4 regions of the Providencia huaxiensis genome follow, and region 3 is predicted to be linked to each of the others. Evidence: predicted binding sites of a transcription regulator. Region 3 holds the regulator's gene; each other region holds the start of a gene.

Region 1 (3,170 bases), 320 kb from region 3:
TTCCCCACTCTTCAGGGTGAAATTGGCATTTGTTACACCAGGTCCAGATACCCCTTCAAGCTGCAGCCTAATGTTTCCGGTTTCTACCTCGACCCTCGGGTACTGGTCTTCAAGCTTACGACCAACCATCATTTCAATGAGTTTTTCTTCTTCCAACTCACTCACAGGTTTCTCACCAATAAACTGGCCATCACGGAATACGGTCACATCGTCGCAAATTTCAAAAATTTCTTTTAAACGATGGGAAATATAAACAATGCCACAGCCTTGAGCTTTTAAGTCTTCGATAACTCTAAATAGGGACTCTGTTTCCGTGTCTGTTAGTGCATCGGTGGGTTCATCCATGATAATCACTTGTGATTGAAAGCTCAGAACTTTGGCGATTTCGACCATTTGTTGTTCGCCAATAGAAAGCTCTGCAATAGTTTGATGGCTATCATAATCAAGGTTAAGCCGTTTAAGCAGTTTGTCCGACTCACTGAACATTTTTTTCCAGTCAATTTTACCAAACGCATTCACATACTCTCGACCTAGAAAAATATTCTCTGCAATAGTTAATTCAGGTATCAAATTGAGTTCTTGGTGGATAATCCCTATTCCTGCTTCTTGGGAGCTTTTAGGGCCATTAAATGCAACTTCTTTACCTAAATAGCGGATTTGACCAGCATCTTTTTTATAAATACCCGTCAGCACTTTCATCATGGTTGACTTGCCTGCCCCATTTTCCCCCACCAGCGCCATGACTTTTCCTGGGTAGACATTTAATGTCGCCCCACTGAGGGCTTTTACCCCTGGAAATGATTTATCGATCCCGATAAGTTCTAATAAAGGTTGCATAATCACCTCAGAAAGTCACACCAGAACAAAGAATAATGTTAGCGAACGGTGAACATTCTCCGGTGCGGATCACCGCTTTACTGTCATGAGTCAATTGTTTAAAGCGTTCATGGCTGCAATAAATAATTTCAATCGTATTATTTTGAGTAACTTCTAACTGTTGTAAGTGAGCCAAAATAGCGGCTTCCATTTGTGGGTTAATGGTACTGATTTCCTCAGCTAGAATGGCTTTTTCGACTTGCATCTCTTGGGTGATGACACTTAAAACTGACATGAAATCGGGTAAGCCTTGCGTAATTGCTAAATCAATACGCTCCGTTCCTTGATAAATAGGTAAACCTGCATCAGCAAGCGTTATTTGGTCTGTATGACCTAACTTTGCAATTACCGAGGTAACGTTGGCATTAAGTAAAATACCCTTTTTCATTTTTCACCGCCATTCTAGTAAGCGAAACGTTTCGCTCATGTAATAATAGTAAAGATAAGTCACAACTCAATATTGATGGTTAATATTTGTGATCAATATCGAAACGTTTCGTTCTCATTAGAAAAGCTAAAAAACAATAACTTATTGAATCACTTATAGCTGAATCGTTTTTTCTTATTTCTTGGGGCATATCAAAGAAAAATGGAAAAATAGGTCGCAGTATGTAATAAAAGAAATTGATAGTTTTGATATCAACGCCTCTATTAATAAAAGGAATGAATATGCAGCTTGCTGAACGAATAGCCCAATTAAGCAATTACCTTGAAAGCGGTTTATATGAACGCCAACAAGCTATTCGTTTGTGCTTACTCGCCACATTAAGCGGTGAAAGCGTATTTCTATTAGGCCCTCCAGGTATTGCCAAAAGCTTAATTGCACGAAGAATGAAATATGCTTTTCGCCATGCAAATGCTTTTGAATACTTAATGACGCGATTTTCAACGCCTGAAGAGATCTTTGGTCCTCTTTCAATACAAGCACTAAAAGATGAAGGACGATATGAACGATTAACCAAAGGTTATTTACCTGACGCTGAAGTGGTATTTTTAGATGAGATATGGAAAGCAGGCCCTGCCATTTTAAATACCTTATTAACAGCGGTAAATGAGCGCAAATTCCGTAATGGTGATGAAGAAAAATCCATCCCTATGCGGTTATTGGTAACGGCATCAAATGAATTACCCGATGCAGATAATAGCCTTGAAGCCCTATTCGACCGAATGTTAGTGCGTATTTGGTTGGATAAAGTGCAAGAGAAACAAAATTTTCGCGCGCTATTAACCGGAAAATCATCGCTGAATGAATCTCAAATGCCAGAGCATTTAAAAATCAGTGATGAAGAGTACCAACAATGGCAACAAGAAATTCCTAAAATTACGCTACCCGATCACTGTTTTGAACTTATTTACCAATTACGCCAACAATTAGATGCAACAGAAAAGCAGCTTTATGTTTCTGATAGGCGTTGGAAAAAAGCAGTTTATTTATTACAAGCAAGTGCTTTCTTTAATGGGCGCAATAGCGTATCTCCTCTAGATCTTGTGTTATTAAAAGATTGCCTTTGGCATGACATGCAGTCGATGAATACGTTACCGAAACTATTGCAGTCATTATTACAAGAAGATGGCTGGCAACAGCGAAAGTTAACCCGCGAAATAGAGCAAACTTATCAGCAATGGATGTCATCGACCCAAGACCAAAATAACCAAGATGCATTTAAAGTTAATAAAAACAATGCGATGTTTGCTCGTAAAGCGTCCTATGTATTACCCGAAAATATCGGTGACGGTCGAATTACTCTATTTTTACATCGCCCACTGCAACTACATAATATGAAAGTCACTTTTGTAACAACCGATAAAAAATCCCTGATAACCTTCTTAAATAAAGGAACAACACTATCCGCCCACCTAAATGGGATTGGCTTTGCACAAGAAATTGCCGCTGAGGTGAATAATTTAAACCAGATACAGTTATTAGATGTAAGCCATCAATCATCTACTTTATATATTCAAGATAAAGCTTCGTCGCTAGTGCCAAATACAAATAACCAAGAGTGGCTAGACAAGCTGGATAAAATTCAAGAAGAGATTCAAACCGCGCGTTATCAGTTTGAAAAACAACAGCCCAACTTATTTATTGAACCGCACTGGCTTGCAGATATTGAACAAAGCTTCATGAAACTAACAGAAAAGCTAAACCAATTACGTAACCAAATCACGGGTAAAGTGGCCGAATAACGATGATGAGTTTAGCCACATTAGAAATGTTGCTTTCGGTTAATGAAGGCCAATTAATTGAAGAGATCATTATATCTTTACTGGCAACCCCTCAATTAGCGGTGTTT
Region 2 (3,170 bases), 630 kb from region 3:
AGCAATTAGCCAATATCGAGAAAGGGGCTTATGTCCTGAAAGATTGTGCAGGTACGCCTGAATTAATCTTTATTGCGACAGGTTCTGAAGTGGAGCTGGCAGTTAAAGCAGCTGACCAACTGACAGCGGAAGGCCGTAAAGTTCGCGTTGTATCAATGCCTTCTACTGATGCATTCGATAAACAAGATGCGGCATACCGTGAAGCAGTATTACCTGCCAATGTGACAGCGCGTGTTGCTATCGAAGCAGGTATTGCAGATTACTGGTTCAAGTACACTGGCTTAAACGGTGCCATCATCGGTATGCATACCTTTGGTGAATCTGCACCAGCGGAAGAACTGTATAAAGAGTTCGGCATCACTGCAGAAAAAGCAGTTGAAGCTGCGAAATCTCTTCTGAAATAAGTGATTGCATTTTGGGGTATCCATGTGCGGATGCCCCTCGTAATCATGTTTTGCTGAACAACGCCTAATGATAAGTTAGGCGTTGTTTTTTTGTGTATAGAAAACCCCCAGCTAGGCTGGGGGTTCCGTAAAGCTTTCAGCTTTGAATAAGATATTAAAACCCCTTTTGATTTGTTAAAACACCTTGCGGTCTGGCAACTGCAAGAGTCAAACAAAAAATCAAAAGGGGGTCCCAATGGGGGACGAAAAGAGCTTAGCGCATACACGATGGAATTGTAAATATCACATTGTTTTTGCCCCAAAGTATAGAAGGCAAGTTTTCTACGGTGAAAAACGTAGGGCGATAGGTAGTATTTTAAGGAAATTGTGTGAGTGGAAAAATGTCAGGATAGTGGAGGCAGAATGTTGTGTTGACCACATACACATGCTTCTAGAAATCCCACCCAAGATGAGTGTTTCGAGCTTTATGGGGTATTTAAAAGGAAAAAGCAGTCTAATGCTTTATGAGCAATTTGGGGATTTAAAGTTTAAATATCGAAATAGAGAGTTTTGGTGCAGAGGGTACTATGTTGATACGGTAGGAAAGAATACGAAACGAATACAAGAATATATAAAACATCAGTTAGAACAGGATAAATTGGGAGAGCAATTGTCGCTCCCCTATCCGGGCAGCCCGTTTACGGGCCGTAAGTAATCCATAGATGCAAATGTCAGAGCCGTTATGCGCCTGTTAGGGCGCGGCTGGTAACAAAGCCTTATAGGCGCATATTAAAAACCTCCGGCTATGCCGGAGGATATTTATTTTGTGCACCGATTAACGATTTTCTATTGCGTTCTGTAAATATATCCCTTACTCTAACCTTAGATAAGCTGAACCGTTTCAGTTGTATGCTACTGAATGAAAATATTTTTTAAAAATGTCGGTTGAAGCACACTTTTGATGTTTGACAGCTAAAATGAGCAGTAGAGTTGGTGTGAGTCAGTTATCCTTAGCAACCGTGTGATTTTGCTCAGATACAAGGTGTAGAATGGCAATCAGGGTAGCAATAAACGGCTTTGGCCGCATTGGTCGAAGTGTTTTAAGAGCGTTGTATGAATCAGGCCGTCGGGCAGAGATTGTCGTGGTGGCGATTAATGAACTGGCTGAACCTGAAGGTATTGCGCATTTGCTGAAGTATGATTCCAGTCATGGGCGTTTTGCTTGGGATGTGCGGCTTAACGGTACACTTTTGCAAGTTGGTGATGACAATATTCGCTTGTTTCATCAGCCGGCTATTCATGAATTACCTTGGAAAGAGTTAGGCATTGATGTTGTGTTGGATTGCAGTGGGGCTTATGGCTCAAGGGATGACGGTTTACAACATTTAGCCGCAGGTGCTAAAAAAGTGCTATTTTCTCATCCCGGAACCGATGACCTTGATGCGACGATTGTTTATGGGGTTAACCATGAGACTTTAACCGCTCAAGACAAAATTGTTTCCAATGCCTCTTGTACCACCAATTGTATTATTCCAATTATTAAATTACTTGATGAGGCATTTTCGATTGAGTCGGGAACGGTGACGACGATCCATGCGTCAATGAATGACCAGCCTGTTATCGATGCCTATCATAAAGATTTACGCAGAACTCGCGCGGCGAGTCAGTCTATCATTCCTGTTGATACCAAGTTAGCAGCAGGAATTACGCGAATTTTTCCGAAATTTAAAGACCATTTTGAAGCTATTTCTGTTCGTGTACCGACGACGAATGTGACAGCAATTGATTTGAGTGTTACCGTACATGACGATGTCTGTGTTGAAAAAGTCAATCAGCTACTGCGAGGCGCTGCACAAGGGTATTTTCGTGGTATAGTGGACTACACAGAATTACCGCTGGTCTCGATGGATTTCAATCATGATCCACACAGTGCTATTATTGATGGTACACAAACGCGAGTTAGTGGTAAGCATTTAATTAAAACCCTAGTTTGGTGTGATAACGAATGGGGGTTTGCTAACCGGATGCTAGATACAACATTAGCAATGGCAGCGACAGGTTTAAACTAATTGGCGACTGACAGACAGCAGGGCATGATAACATTATTGCTTTGCACAGCCGCTGATGGAAACTTTATAGAGAATCAACGAGAGGATTCACCATGTCTGTAATTAAGATGACCGATTTAGACTTAGCGGGTAAACGCGTATTCATCCGTTCTGACTTAAACGTTCCTGTAAAAGATGGCAAAGTTACTTCTGATGCACGTATCCGTGCTTCATTACCAACAATTGAAGCTGCTCTGAAACAAGGCGCTAAAGTCATGGTCACTTCTCACCTTGGTCGTCCGACCGAAGGCGAGTACAACGAAGAGTTTTCACTGCAACCTGTTGTTGACTATCTGGCCGACAAAATGGATTACCCAGTTCGTTTAGTGAAAGACTACTTGAATGGTGTTGAAATCAACGCTGGCGAGTTAGTTGTGCTAGAAAACGTTCGCTTTAATAAAGGCGAGAAAAAAGACGACGAAACGCTGTCAAAACAATATGCGGCATTATGTGATGTTTACGTCATGGACGCATTTGGTACGGCTCACCGTGCGCAGGCATCTACACATGGTGTGGCAAAATTCTCTCCAGTGGCTTGTGCTGGCCCACTACTGAGTGGTGAGTTAGAAGCATTAGGTAAAGCATTAGATAACCCAGCTCGCCCAATGGTTGCGATTGTTGGTGGTTCTAAAGTGTCAACTAAACTGACTGTATTAGATTCTCTATCTAAAATTGCAGA
Region 3 (3,170 bases):
TTTCGTTCGCTTTATTATCTGTAATTTCATTTTTATTTAGATTACTGAAATTTTCACTTATTAATCTAATGTTTTTATTTTTCTCTTGATGTGGAAAGTCATCTGAAAAGCACACTGAATTACCTAAAGAGGGATTGCTATCTGATTGATAACCAGAGGAATTAGAGTTTAAGCTCTCATTGCTCGAATGAAAGTTAGTAAGATGGAGAATTTTTTTAAAACTATCGTGGCTTAAGCCAAAATTTAAATTTTCATAACTTGGATACGCTGATTCATCTAATGTACCCAAAAAGTAGCTTGGTTCTTCGGTGTAGCTATCCCATTCTAAGTCAATGCACTCTGTTTCTTTATTGTTTTTTTGCATGATGATACTGTTAGCGTCTTTATTATTATAAAATCTAACATGATAGATATCTTCATTTCTTGGTATTGTTTTATTTTTGATAATTAAACTTTGAATTTTGCTAGTAGATTTTATTTTTTCAATAGACTCATGGAAAAAGTGTTTTAACTTATTGATACCGAAATCTTTAACTAAAAAATTTTTTTTGGTAGTATTAATTAACTCTGCATTAGAGTTGCTAGTTTTCATAGGAGTATTTTCCAGTTTAATATTTTTTGTTGAATTATTTTCTGTTGTAATATTATTTTTAAAGACATTTGATGGGGAAACCAAATATTCCTCTTGATAAATATAGGGAATTTTGATTTTTCCAACAGGTTGTGAATAAGGGAGTTGGCTTAGCTCGGGTTGTTCTCTCTTGTAAAACTCACAAGTTTTAATAGCGAGATTTACTTTCTTATAACCTCCTGTATTTAATGGATTAATAATATTTAACCCTTCAATAAATGAAAGGTTTTTGGATGTAATTTTTTTATTATCCATATAATTAGGTGAACTTTTTATATTATTTACTTTAGTATTTAACTCCACGACTAATAATCTCCTAGTAATAGTTTTGTTACCATTATCTTAGTGTGATCATTAGCTAGAAAAATATAAAGAAACGACACTCATTAATGAAAGTATATAAATAGGCTATGGATAAGAAAAAATAACGTTATACCAGAGGTATAACGTTATTTTAAATTGCATGCCTCGCCAAGAGAGCGAGGCTGAAAGGTTAATTAACGAGTGCCGTAAACAACAATGGTTTTACCATGTGCAGAGATCAGGTTTTGGTCTTCTAACATTTTTAAAATACGACCAACTGTTTCACGGGAACAACCTACGATTTGGCCTATTTCCTGACGAGTGATTTTGATTTGCATACCGTCTGGATGTGTCATTGCATCGGGTTGTTTGGCTAAATTTAATAGCGTTTGAGCAATACGGCCAGTAACGTCCAAGAATGCAAGGTTACCGACTTTCTCAGATGTTGTTTGTAGGCGGCTAGCCATTTGCGCAGAAAGGCGCATTAAAATATCAGGGTTTACCTGAATCAATTGACGGAATTTTTTATATGAAATTTCAGCAACTTCGCAGGCGACTTTTGCTCTAACCCACGCAGTGCGTTCTTGCCCTTCTTCAAATAACCCAAGCTCACCAATGAAATCCCCTTGATTCAGGTAAGAGAGGATCATTTCTTTGCCTTCTTCATCTTTAATTAAAACAGCCACCGAACCTTTAACGATATAGTAAAGGGTTTCTGCTTTCTCACCCTGATGGATAAGAGTGCTCTTGGATGGATATTTATGAATATGGCAGTGTGACAAAAACCATTCAAGAGTAGGGTCTGTTTGTGGCTTGCCGAGAACCATTAGCGTTATCCTCTGTATGTTATTGCAGCCATTCGGAAAAACGTCTAGAAAGGCTGGCTTTAAAGTCACTAGCTTAGCATATTAATTTGCCTTATATACCTTTAAATAATCAAGAGGCTGATTACTTCAGCGCTTTTGATTGCTTTTGGTAACGCAAATTGATATCAACACTATAATATGATCAATTAAACCGTTGAGTTTTGATCTTAATCCTATCAACTAAGTATTGTTTGTAGCATATCCAATACAGAAAGTCTTCCCTGTATCGCTTCAGCCAAATAAAGTTGATATAACATTCATTGTATCTATGGAACAATGTAGCCTTTAAATCGATTTCATTTCAAGGGGAAATACAATGGAAGCAAGAGTAAAGTGGGTTGAAGGACTTTCTTTTTTAGGGGAGTCAGCGTCTGGGCACCAAGTGATGATGGATGGCAATGCGGGCGATAAAGCGCCAAGTCCAATGGAAATGGTGCTAATGGCGGCCGGCGGCTGTAGCGCGATTGATGTCGTTTCGATTTTACAAAAGGGCCGTTACGATGTTACTGATTGTGAAGTTAAATTAACCTCACAGCGCCGTGAAGAAGCCCCGCGTTATTTTGTGAAAATCCATTTGCATTTTATTGTAACTGGGAATGAATTAACGGAAAAAGCGGTCGAACGTGCTGTTCAACTTTCTGCTGAAAAATATTGCTCAGTGGCATTGATGTTAGAGAAAACCGTTGAAGTCACACACAGCTTTGAAATAAAAAACTAAAAATAAATTTAATTTTTACTAATATATTTGAATTGAAAGATGCTTATCTTAATTAATGATAAGCATCTTGTTTATTAATCAAAAAATAATTTAATTGTTGTTCTTTTGATTAATTAATTTTTCGACTATTGGTGCCATAATTAATTCCATTGCTAACCCCAATTTCCCTCCTGGAACGACAATTGTATTCATTGCGGAAATAAATGAGCCAGATATCATTGATAGCAAATAGGGGAAATCAATTTGTTCTAGCCCACGAAAACGGATCACAATAAAGCTTTCGTCTTGTGACGGAATCGCTTTTGCTGAGAATGGGTTAGATGTGTCTACCGTTGGAACACGTTGGAAATTGATGTGAGTGCGAGAGAATTGTGGCGTGATGTAATTAATATAGTCCCCCATAGAACGCACAACCGAGTCCATGACTGCTTCGCGAGAGTGCCCTCGCTCTGTGGTATCGCGGATCAATTTTTGGATCCATTCTAAGTTGACAATAGGGACAACACCGACAAGCAAATCAACATGTTGTGCAACATTATGTTCTGGAGTAACAACACCCCCATGCAGCCCCTCATAAAATAAAATATCTGTTTTGTCTGGCAGCGGTTCCCAAGGGGTGAATGTCCCAGGTTGCAAGCCATAAGGTACCGCT
Region 4 (3,170 bases), 300 kb from region 3:
TATTACTTTCGCCAATCAAAGCACCAAGTGCGAGTAAAATCACCGTGGCGGGTAACAAAAGTGATAAAAATGCCAGAGATTCCCCAAACGCCAAAAAGAAAATAATAGGAAGCGCCCATACTTCATGTTCGCGTGTAAAGTCCGTCACAATGGTGACAATTTCATGGAGTGTCACGGTCAGTTCCTTTCATAAGGGGATAATCAGAATACTGTAGCGAAAAAGTGGTAAATCAAAGTTAAACAAAGCAAAAACACCTTTGGAAAAACCGAGTTGTGGATACAGAAAAATGGATCATCCACAACTCATCTTACAGTTAGTGAAACTTAGTCCAAAAACTGACTTTGCAGTGCTTCTCGTTGTTGCCTTCCTAAGCCAAAATCTTTTTCTAGCCATTGGTCAACATTGCCATAATGGCTTTCAATGCTGTTTAGGGCCGTTCTCAAGAAGTCTTCACGTACTGAATAGACATACTCAAATTTTTTCACAATGCTTTCGTCCATCGTTTTTGCATGCTCTTCGAGTAAATGCTTGCGGTATGGCGCAAGTGTTTCATTAGTCAGTAAGTAATCTTCCATTACTGTGTCTAAATCTGCCCCTAACGCAAATAATACGAGTGCAGACCCGACCCCAGTACGGTCTTTTCCTACCGCACAGTGTTGCACGATCCCGCCTTTTTCTGGCTGCTTGAGTAAATTGACCAATTGGTGATAAGCAGGGTTGTTCAGCGGTAATAATTCATATAAACGAAACATGAAGGCTTGTGGATCAAACTGTTCCAATATTTCTGGTGTGAGTTTATCTAAATTCGCGGTGACTTCTTTAGCTAATGGATTTGCTGGAGCATGAACATAATGCGCTCCTTGCCAAATAACATCAGGCTTATCTAAGATTTCAGCTTCATCACGATAATCAATGATTTGGAAAAGATTTTGTGAACGTAAAACCGCTTCGTCTTCCTGTGTTAATCGGTCTAACGCACCGGAACGGAACAGGACTCCAGGCTTGATTTTTCCACCATTAGCGAGTTTTTTACCACCGAGATCGCGGAAGTTAATACCGCCTTTTAAAGGCAAAACAGAAGGATGAAGATAAGGTGTTGTTGACATAATAATTCCTTTCGCCCTACAGCTTTTATTCCAGTTAACAACAAAACAAATGTAACCTGAATAATTTAAGGGCACATAATATTGATAATTGTTTTTATGACAATAACAGATCTAGCGAATAAGAGGATCAGAATATTTCCTGTAAATTAATTAACAATTGTAATATTTATAAAGGAAATAAAGAGAAATAAGGGATATATAAGAGGACTAAGCCCGCTTACTTTTTGTCCACAACCGAGTGAAAGCCAAGTAAGCGAGCCAGTAAATCACGGACTACAGTAAGCGGCGTGCAGCTTCAACCACAATACTTAATACGTTACCTTCCGTTTTCTTCAGTAACGCTTCATTTGGAATTTCTTGTTGGGTACGATTTACGATAACCCCCGCAACCATACCAGCACGTAACCCTTTACTGCTAGAACACATAGTCAGCAATGTGGCTGATTCCATTTCGTAGTTCATTACGCCCATGTCTTGCCACTCTTTCATCGAACCTCTGAAATGACGCATTACACGGCCGGTATAGGTATCATAACGCTCTTGACCGGGGTAGAAGGTATCTGATGACGCGGTGACACCGACATGAACGGTTGCGCCCGCATCTTTCGCTGCGGCATAAAGCGCATTGGTACAGTTAAAATCAGCAACAGCAGGGTATTCTAATGGTGCAAAGTGTTGGCTAGCGCCATCTAAACGTACAGCCCCCGTTGTGACTAACACATCACCGACATTAATATCTTCTTGAATTGCACCTGTTGTACCAATACGTAAGAAAGTACGGATACCAAGTTGTGCCAGTTCTTCTACGGCAATCGATGTTGATGGACCACCAATACCCGTTGAGCAAACAATGACGGCTTTTCCGTCAAGTTCACCACGCCAAGAGGTATATTCACGTAATGACGCAAGGTGTACAGGGTTATCCATCAGACGTGCAATTTTTTCAACACGGTTAGGATCCCCAGGAACAATCGCTACGGTCGCACCCTGTAAGTCACTTTTCTTTAAACCTAAGTGGAAAACGTCGGACATTTCAAACTCCTTTACACAATGGCATCATTAAATCAGTCGATACTGATTAATCGTTATTTGTAATATAACGAGAAAACGATAAATTTTTAGTGATGAACATCACCTTTAATGAAAACAATAAAAGTTTGATTTCATTATTTAGTGATTTACATCACATATGTTCATTGATTTTATTTCTCTTTAACACCCATTGCCATCAGTATAGATGAAAGTTTGACATAACGACAAAAGCGCCCCTGATTACTGGGCGCTTTGATTATTTGGCAGAACTAAAAATAGTAACGCTATACTAGAGAATTACATCAAGAACGAGGACTCCAACTAGACCTATCGCCCACGCAATGGTGGTCGGAATAGACCAAACAATGATTTGTTGTTTAACGTCCTTAATTCCCATCATTCTGTTCACTACCCAATACAGGCTATCGTTGAAGTAACCGAAGAACAGAGACCCCATGGTTGCCGCTTGCGCCGCGACCAATAAGTTAATATCAGGTATTTGGCTAATGATTGGAGCAGAAATAGATGCTGCGGTAATCATTGCTACTGTACCCGAGCCTTGAATCAAACGAACCAAGGTTGCAATAATAAATGGAATCAATACAGGTGTAATTGGCAGATTTGCTACATGTTCAGCAAGAATATTTCCTGTGCCACTATCGCGCAGTACCGCACCTAATGCACCACCAGCCCCCGTAACAAGCAGAATAATACCGGCTGCTTGTAAGCCTTCTTCCATACGGTCGATGACTTCTTCTTTTGTTGCTTTTGGCATTAATGTGTAAACAGAGATCAACACACTAATTGATAATGCGATAATTGGTGCGCCTAAAAATTCAAACGTTTGGAAGTACCAATTGCTTTCCATGCCTTGGAAAGATTCTGTTTTTAGAATTAACCCATTGATTGCATTTATGAAAATCAACAAAATAGGTGTGATAATTGGTAAAAGCGATAAGAACAGGCTGGGTAATGGTTTATTCGCTTTTTCTTCCATATAACGAGCGTGAACTTCTTTCAGGTCTTCGCTG

What was found. The regulator CRP, encoded in region 3, controls carbon source genes, mostly activating them, when cyclic AMP is high. The targets are predictions, from matches to a motif close to ATGTGANNNNNNTCACAT.
Region 1: a site for CRP is predicted at 1,351-1,368, ahead of rbsD (D-ribose pyranase). Genes of this name have one in related genera too.
Region 2: a site for CRP is predicted at 1,403-1,420, ahead of epd (erythrose-4-phosphate dehydrogenase). Genes of this name have one in related genera too.
Region 4: a site for CRP is predicted at 2,279-2,296, ahead of udp (uridine phosphorylase). Genes of this name have one in related genera too.

The regions. Positions count from the first base shown of each region.
Region 1 is NZ_CP031123.2:3,852,234-3,855,403, reverse strand. Features, by position in the region: gene rbsA (ribose ABC transporter ATP-binding protein RbsA) at 1-837, opposite strand, end outside; gene rbsD (D-ribose pyranase) at 845-1,264, opposite strand; gene ravA (ATPase RavA) at 1,546-3,063, shown strand; gene viaA (ATPase RavA stimulator ViaA) at 3,066-3,170, shown strand, end outside.
Region 2 is NZ_CP031123.2:227,313-230,482, forward strand. Features, by position in the region: gene tkt (transketolase) at 1-404, shown strand, start outside; gene tnpA (IS200/IS605 family transposase) at 640-1,098, shown strand; gene epd (erythrose-4-phosphate dehydrogenase) at 1,433-2,452, shown strand; gene pgk (phosphoglycerate kinase) at 2,545-3,170, shown strand, end outside.
Region 3 is NZ_CP031123.2:4,175,820-4,178,989, forward strand. Features, by position in the region: gene CYG50_RS21065 (hypothetical protein) at 1-934, opposite strand, end outside; gene crp (cAMP-activated global transcriptional regulator CRP) at 1,129-1,761, opposite strand; gene CYG50_RS21075 (OsmC family protein) at 2,117-2,518, shown strand; gene CYG50_RS21080 (phosphoribulokinase) at 2,609-3,170, opposite strand, start outside.
Region 4 is NZ_CP031123.2:4,476,239-4,479,408, reverse strand. Features, by position in the region: gene CYG50_RS22290 (DedA family protein) at 1-175, opposite strand, end outside; gene CYG50_RS22285 (tyrosine-protein phosphatase) at 325-1,107, opposite strand; gene udp (uridine phosphorylase) at 1,381-2,139, opposite strand; gene CYG50_RS22275 (GntP family permease) at 2,429-3,170, opposite strand, start outside.